2 regions of the Roseburia intestinalis L1-82 genome follow, and region 1 is predicted to be linked to the other one. Evidence: a T-box and tRNA genes for the amino acid it is inferred to sense, from the RefSeq annotation. Region 1 holds a T-box; the other holds one or more tRNA genes.
The links. The T-box of region 1 lies ahead of tyrS (tyrosine--tRNA ligase). A T-box ahead of a tRNA ligase gene usually reads a tRNA of that ligase, here a tRNA-Tyr.
Positions count from the first base shown of each region.

Region 2: it encodes a tRNA-Tyr, which carries the amino acid that the T-box ahead of tyrS (tyrosine--tRNA ligase) is inferred to sense. The anticodon was not compared.

Region 1 covers NZ_LR027880.1:54,542-57,961, reverse strand. The annotation lists gene RIL182_RS00280 (DUF4367 domain-containing protein) at 1-722, opposite strand, end outside; gene RIL182_RS00275 (RNA polymerase sigma factor) at 725-1,213, opposite strand; T-box leader at 1,484-1,742, shown strand; gene tyrS (tyrosine--tRNA ligase) at 1,793-3,019, shown strand; gene RIL182_RS00265 (alpha/beta hydrolase) at 3,024-3,420, opposite strand, start outside.
Region 2 covers NZ_LR027880.1:3,689,067-3,692,486, forward strand. The annotation lists gene RIL182_RS17315 (methyl-accepting chemotaxis protein) at 62-1,750, opposite strand; tRNA gene RIL182_RS17320 (tRNA-Leu) at 1,936-2,019, opposite strand; tRNA gene RIL182_RS17325 (tRNA-Tyr) at 2,104-2,185, opposite strand; gene RIL182_RS17330 (glycoside hydrolase family 13 protein) at 2,292-3,420, opposite strand, start outside.

The DNA.
Region 1 (3,420 bases):
TCCGCCATAGCATCCTCATAATCGCTCCAGTTATATGGACTTATCACCGTGCCATCCGCAAGTTCCTCCGACGGTGCTAAAATAATGCCCTCTGCAACCTTGCAGGCCTCCTCTTTTGTCACATCATGACCGACATACATCTGCATGACATAATGATATTCCGGATAAGTTACATAGATCATCTGGTCAAATGCAGAGTCATCACCCACAATATTCTGCATTTTTTCATAGACACCATCGTGGTTTCCAACCTGTATATTTTCACTTTCCGTCACATAATGATCCTGCATCCAAAATGCCTCATCACCGGTATCCATCTGATAAAATACAATCGAGATACCTCCCTGCCCCGGTGTCTGTTCATAGCTGTATTTTCCTTCTTCCGTCTCTGTCATTCCATCCGGCAGATAAGATAATTTCATTGCAAGCTGCGGTGCCGGATCTATTTTTTCTGTATTTTCTGTCGCATCCGTTTTTTCAATTTTAGTCGTCATACCGTAATTACCCTGCGGACTGCTGCTCATGCGATATAATTTTGTACCCGCAAAAATCGTCGTTCCAAGTACAAACGTTGCCGCCAGTGACGCCACTACCGCTTTTTTCAGGGAAAAATAACCTCTCTGCGGTGTCACTTTTACCTGTTTTTCCACTTCTTTTTCTATCATGTCCCGCATGCTCTGTGGCATTTTCGGAAATTCCTGTTCCATATTTTCAATATTCATACTCAACTCTCCATTCCGTAACTGTTTTCCTGTTCCAATTCGTTTTTCAGTTTCGCCCTCGCACGCGACAGACGGTTCTTTACGGCGCTCTCTGTCACACCTAAGATCCCCGCTATCTCCCGCACACTGTACCCCTCCATGTAATACAGTGTGACAGAAAGCCTCGCATCCTCTGACAGACGGCTGATCGCCTCATATAATTCCGAATAATCTTTTGTCTCTGCCGCACGCTCCTCCATCTGATAATCCTCAAGCGACACCACTTTCTTCTCTTTCCTCATCACGGTATAACATTCATTGATGAGAATCCTTGTCAGCCATGTCTTCGCATAGACATCCGATTTTAATGTATGCAGTTTGGAAAATGCTTTCACGATCGTCTCCTGGATCGCATCTGCGCAGTCCGCATCACGGTACAGAAGCGTTTTTGCCACATGATACATCATATCCTCGGATGCGATGATCAGCTCTCCCAATTCTTCTTTTTTCATAACTTTCCTTTCCGCCGGCTTAAATATCCTGTATATTCTGTTGTTTCTTCTGAGCTCATAGAAGGCATGTCATTGCATATCCCATGTCGTTTTTTACCTCTGAGTATACAATGTTTTCATGCTCTTTGCATGATTCCGTGGCAACATTCTGACCACTGAACCTTTACATAGATTAGACGCATGAAAAAGATAAAAGGTCGCAGTCTTTAAAAAAATATTTTCTTGACAAATCCGACGCACCGCGTCTATAATGGCGTTAATTGAAGCAGAACAACAGCTTTGACGGGAAGAAGTAAAAATAAGCGGAACGGACAGAAAGCAACCGGTCGATGAGAGGTGCACGGAAAACTTATTTCGAATACATCCCCGAGCTTCACACCAAATTCGTATTTCTAAGGATGCGATAGTAGGCTGTGACGTAGCGGCGCACGTTACAAGCGCCTGAGTGTTGTCGGACACTCGATGAGGCAGACAATGTGAATTGCCTGCGAACAAAGGTGGTAACACGAGTTTTTTCCTCGTCCTTTTTAGGGACGGGGATTTTTTAATGCAATTTTATTTTCAGGAGGATTTATAATTATGACATTATACGATGAATTAGTTGCCAGAGGCCTGATCGCCCAGGTAACTGACGAAGCAGAGATCAAAGATCTGATCAACAACGGAAAAGCTACTTTTTACATTGGTTTTGACCCGACCGCAGACAGCCTTCATGTAGGACACTTCATGGCATTATGCTTAATGAAACGTCTCCAGATGGCAGGCAACAAACCAATCGCCTTAATCGGCGGCGGAACTGCCATGATCGGGGATCCATCCGGCCGTACCGACATGCGCCAGATGATGACACCGGAGACGATCCAGCACAACTGTGACTGCTTCAAGAAACAGATGAGCCGTTTCATCGATTTTTCCGATGGAAAAGCACTTATGGTAAACAACGCAGACTGGCTGATGGACTTAAATTACATTGACGTACTGCGTGAAGTCGGCGCTCATTTCTCCGTTAACCGTATGCTGACCGCAGAATGCTACAAACAGCGTATGGAAAAAGGGTTAAGTTTCTTAGAGTTTAACTACATGATCATGCAGAGCTACGACTTCTACACCTTATACCAGAAATACGGCTGTAACATGGAGTTCGGCGGTGATGACCAGTGGAGCAACATGTTAGGCGGTACCGAGCTGATCCGTAGAAAACTCGGAAAAGACGCTTACGCGATGACCATCAACCTTCTTTTAAATTCCGAAGGCAAAAAAATGGGTAAAACACAGTCCGGTGCTGTATGGCTTGATCCGAACAAGACTTCCCCATTCGACTTCTTCCAGTACTGGAGAAACGTCTCTGATGCGGACGTATTAAAATGCATCCGTATGCTGACTTTCCTTCCATTAGAGGAGATCGACGCAATGGAAAGCTGGGAAGGCGCACAGTTAAACCAGGCAAAAGAGATTCTTGCCTTCGAGCTGACCAAACTGGTTCACGGCGAGGAAGAAGCAAACAAAGCAAAAGAAGCATCCCACGCTTTATTCGCGGGCGGTGGCGACTCTGCCCACATGCCGACCTTAGAGCTGACTGCTGCTGACTTTGCAGACGGCGATTTAGATATCCTTGCTCTCTTAGTAAAAGCTGAGCTTGCTCCATCCCGCTCCGACGCAAGACGTGCCGTACAGCAGGGCGGTGTATCCGTTGCTGACGAAAAAGTAACTGATATCCAGACCACTTACGGAGCTGACGCTTTCGGTGCTGACGGACTTGTCGTAAAACGTGGTAAAAAGAAATTTGTAAAGATTGTTTTAAAATAATTTTTTACTCATCCCGGAGTGCGATCAGCCACCTCTTTGCCAAAAGAAGCCAGCTCCCGCACTCCTGCTGGATTCCTGTACCATCCCGCATTGCTGTGAGCCTGCTGCAGGTACTGAGTCCATGTTTCCCGACCGGATACATATGAAATTCCACCGGTATCTCATATTTTTTCATTGCCTCGATCAAAAGCAGGGAATTTTGCACCGGGACTGACTGATCTGTGTAAGTATGCCAGATAAATGCCGGCGGTGTATACTCTGTCACCTGTTTTTCAAGAGAAAGCAATTCTAACATTTCTTCTGTCTCATTGCCGCCGAGAAGCTGTTTAAAAGATCCCCGGTGTGCATATTCTCCGGAAGTAATAACCGGGTAATTTAAAAGCATTGCTGCAGGTTTTAAT
Region 2 (3,420 bases), 860 kb from region 1:
TCATAATCTGTGATTACCACATCTTATGAGGACAGGCCATAATTCATGACAACGGATTCGCCTATCTTAAAACAAATTTGCCAACGATCTCACGGAGCTCGTCTGCACAGGAGTAACACTCAGATACCATATCATGTGTAGCACCTGTTTTCTCCACCATACCGCTTGTCTTTGACGCAATATCGGATACACCGACTGCTGCTTCTCCCACAGTATCGTTGATACCGCTTAATGCCTGTGCGATCGACTCGATCAAATCCGAGAGCTGCAGCATAGAATCTTTTACCTGATTCATGTTGGACTTGAATACATCTGCATCATCCTGATACTGGGCACCTACCTGTTCAAATTCTTTATAATCTTCAAGTACGGTCGTCTCCAAAAATCCGGTTGTCTCACTTAAGCACTCTGTCATATTACCAACTGCTTCATTGACAGCCTTTACAATATTACCGATATCTGCGATTGCTTTTGAGGTCTGGTCTGCAAGACTTCCGATCTCTGTTGCAACAACTGCAAATCCACGTCCTGCTTCTCCGGCTCTCGCAGCCTCAATACTTGCATTCAATGCTAAAAGTCCGGTCTGGGAAGAAATTTCCATAATGGTGTTAGTCAGCTCATTGATCTTTTCAACTGCCTTTGATCCCTCGATCGCCTTTTCGGATTTTTCTTTCACATTCGTATACATTTCCATGGTACGGTTACTTGCAGTTACTGTCTTATTACACAGATTCTTTGCTCTGTCCATAACCTCATTGGAAACATCTGCACCTTTTTCAGCCATTTCTGTAAGTCTGTCAGCTTCCTCTTTCATGGTGCCGACATTTTCATTGATATTTACAGTCGTTGCTGCAGTCTCCTGCATACCCGCTGCAAGCTGCTGGCTGGTTGCGGAGTTATCTGAGCACATGTGATCCACCGTCTCAGTTACCTGTTTTAATCCATCTACATTTCCGGTAATCTGCTGGCTTGCTGTGTCAATATTTGCAACCATTTCACGCAGATTTCTTCTCATAGCACGGAGTTCCCGCGCCATAAAACCGGTTTCGTCTGTTCTTTTACATAAACCGTCACTCTTTGCATTATGACTGAAATTCAGATCTGCAGTATTTTTGATAATCTCTGTCAGATGTTCCAGTGGTGTACAGATGAAGCGGCTTAACAGATATCCAATAATCACACAGACAACAAGTGTAATTCCTGCTGTTATACTCATAAACCAGATCATCTGATTAACCGGTTTTACAATCTCATCTTTGTCAGCAGTTACAACCACGATCATATGGTCTGGTGTCAGCGCATATCCGGCATACTTGATTCCGCCATTAAATTCATATTCAACAACAGCATCCTCCGGAACAGTTCCGGACGCAAGCTGTGATACCACCTCTTTAACCACAGTGTTTTCAACTGGCTGCCCAATCTTATCTGCGGTCGGATGATAGATCATCGTACCATCTTCTGATACCAGATATGCATATGCACTCTCTACTCCTGTCATGTTGATCTCACTTATGATTTTCGAATATTCTTCATCTGTTGCAATATCTGCCGGAATATTCCCGATCGTCTGTGCTCCCATCTCTGCAAGACTCAGAATATAATTTGAATTTACGTTTTCAACAACTTTCCTCGATTTTGAACTGGCATTGATCACACTCCCTACAAGAGACACAACAACAATAAAAACCGCCAGCAAAGTAATTTTCGCTGAAATTGAATGAATGAATGTTACTTTTTCCTGTTTCATCGTACCTTTCTTCCGTATCAAATTTGAACACGGTTTCCCCTTCTTAGTGTTTTTCAGAATTATAGCACAATTTTATTTGAAATGCATTTTGTTTTCATTAAAATTTCAAAATTACTTATTATAATTTTTAATGAATTAAAATAAGACCCTGTTAACAGGATCTCTCTTTAGAAGAATCTCTATAATGCCGGCGACCGGAATCGAACCGGTACTGTATTTCTACAACAGGATTTTAAGTCCTGCGCGTCTGCCAGTTCCGCCACGCCGGCATTTTCCATATGTACTGCTTCCTATGTTCAAAGGCTTTCACTCACGAGCTACTTAAAAATGCCTTCCTACCGGACAATACACAATGGGCAGAGGTGGATTCGAACCACCGAAGCAAATTGCAGCAGATTTACAGTCTGTCCCCTTTGGCCACTCGGGAATCTGCCCATTTATCAGATACGCAAAATGCGCTCTGACAAGAAAAGATTATAGCATAGCAGCTTCTATTATGCAAGTATTTTTTGTCCGAAAGCCATACCTTAAAACCTGAAAACTAATTTTCTGATCTGTCATACATCAAAATAACTGCGGAATATTTCTGCAGGCTTATTTTGAGTACTCCATCCGCAACTTCATACTGTTTTGGCATCAGTGAATAGCCCGTCTCATTTGAAATGATCACACGCTCTAACACTGCTTTTTTCGGTATTCCGCACTGCCATACTTCAAGTTCCACATCACGTTCCTGTTCCTTATTATTCACAAGGACAACAAACTGCTCCCTGCGGTTAAATCTCGCGTAACAAAGGAGATTATCATCTCCTCGGAGATTATCATCTCCTCGGAGATTATTGTCTCCTCGGAGATTATCGTCTCCTCGGAGATTATCGTCTCCTCGGAGATTATCGTCTCCTTTTAAAAACATAAGGGAACCGGTGCGGAGTGCTTCATGTTCTTTATGAATGCGGATAATATCACGATGAAAATCGATCAGGACAATGTCCTCTTTCCCCCATGGATAGGTACGTCTGTTATCCGGGTCTGTAAATCCGCAGAGCCCTGCCTCATCACCATAATAAATGGTAGGTGCACCCGGCCATGTCATCTGGACAACCACTGCCTCACGAAACACCGCCGGTTTAATTCCTTCCTCAGCAGCTGCCGTGCCAAGTGTTGCTGCACGTCCCACTTTTTCGTTAGTTCTTGTCATGAATCTGGAATGATCATGATTTGAAAGCTCATTCATGGCACACAAAAGCTGCGATGTCTGGAAACTTGCCATATAATGACGCATGGAGTCTTCAAAATCTTTCACGCTTCCCTTTAACTGTGGTTTTGCCTCATCGCTGTGTTTTTCCATACCGGTCAAAAACCAGGTCAGCGGCTCCATGAATGCATCATAGTTCATAACGGTATCCCACTGGTCACCTTTCTGGAGCCATTCCTTCGGGTCACCGTAATGCTCTGCTAAAATAATTGCATCCGGGTTTGCCGTTTTCACTGATTTACGGAAATCTCTCCAGAACTTATGGTTCATCTCCGGGGAATGTCCTAAATCTGCAGCAACATCAAGTCTCCAGCCATCCGCATTGTATGGCGGAGATACCCATTTTGCTGCAACACGCATGATATCATCATACAGTTTTTCAGAGCCTTCATAGTTGAGTTTTGGCAGCGTATCA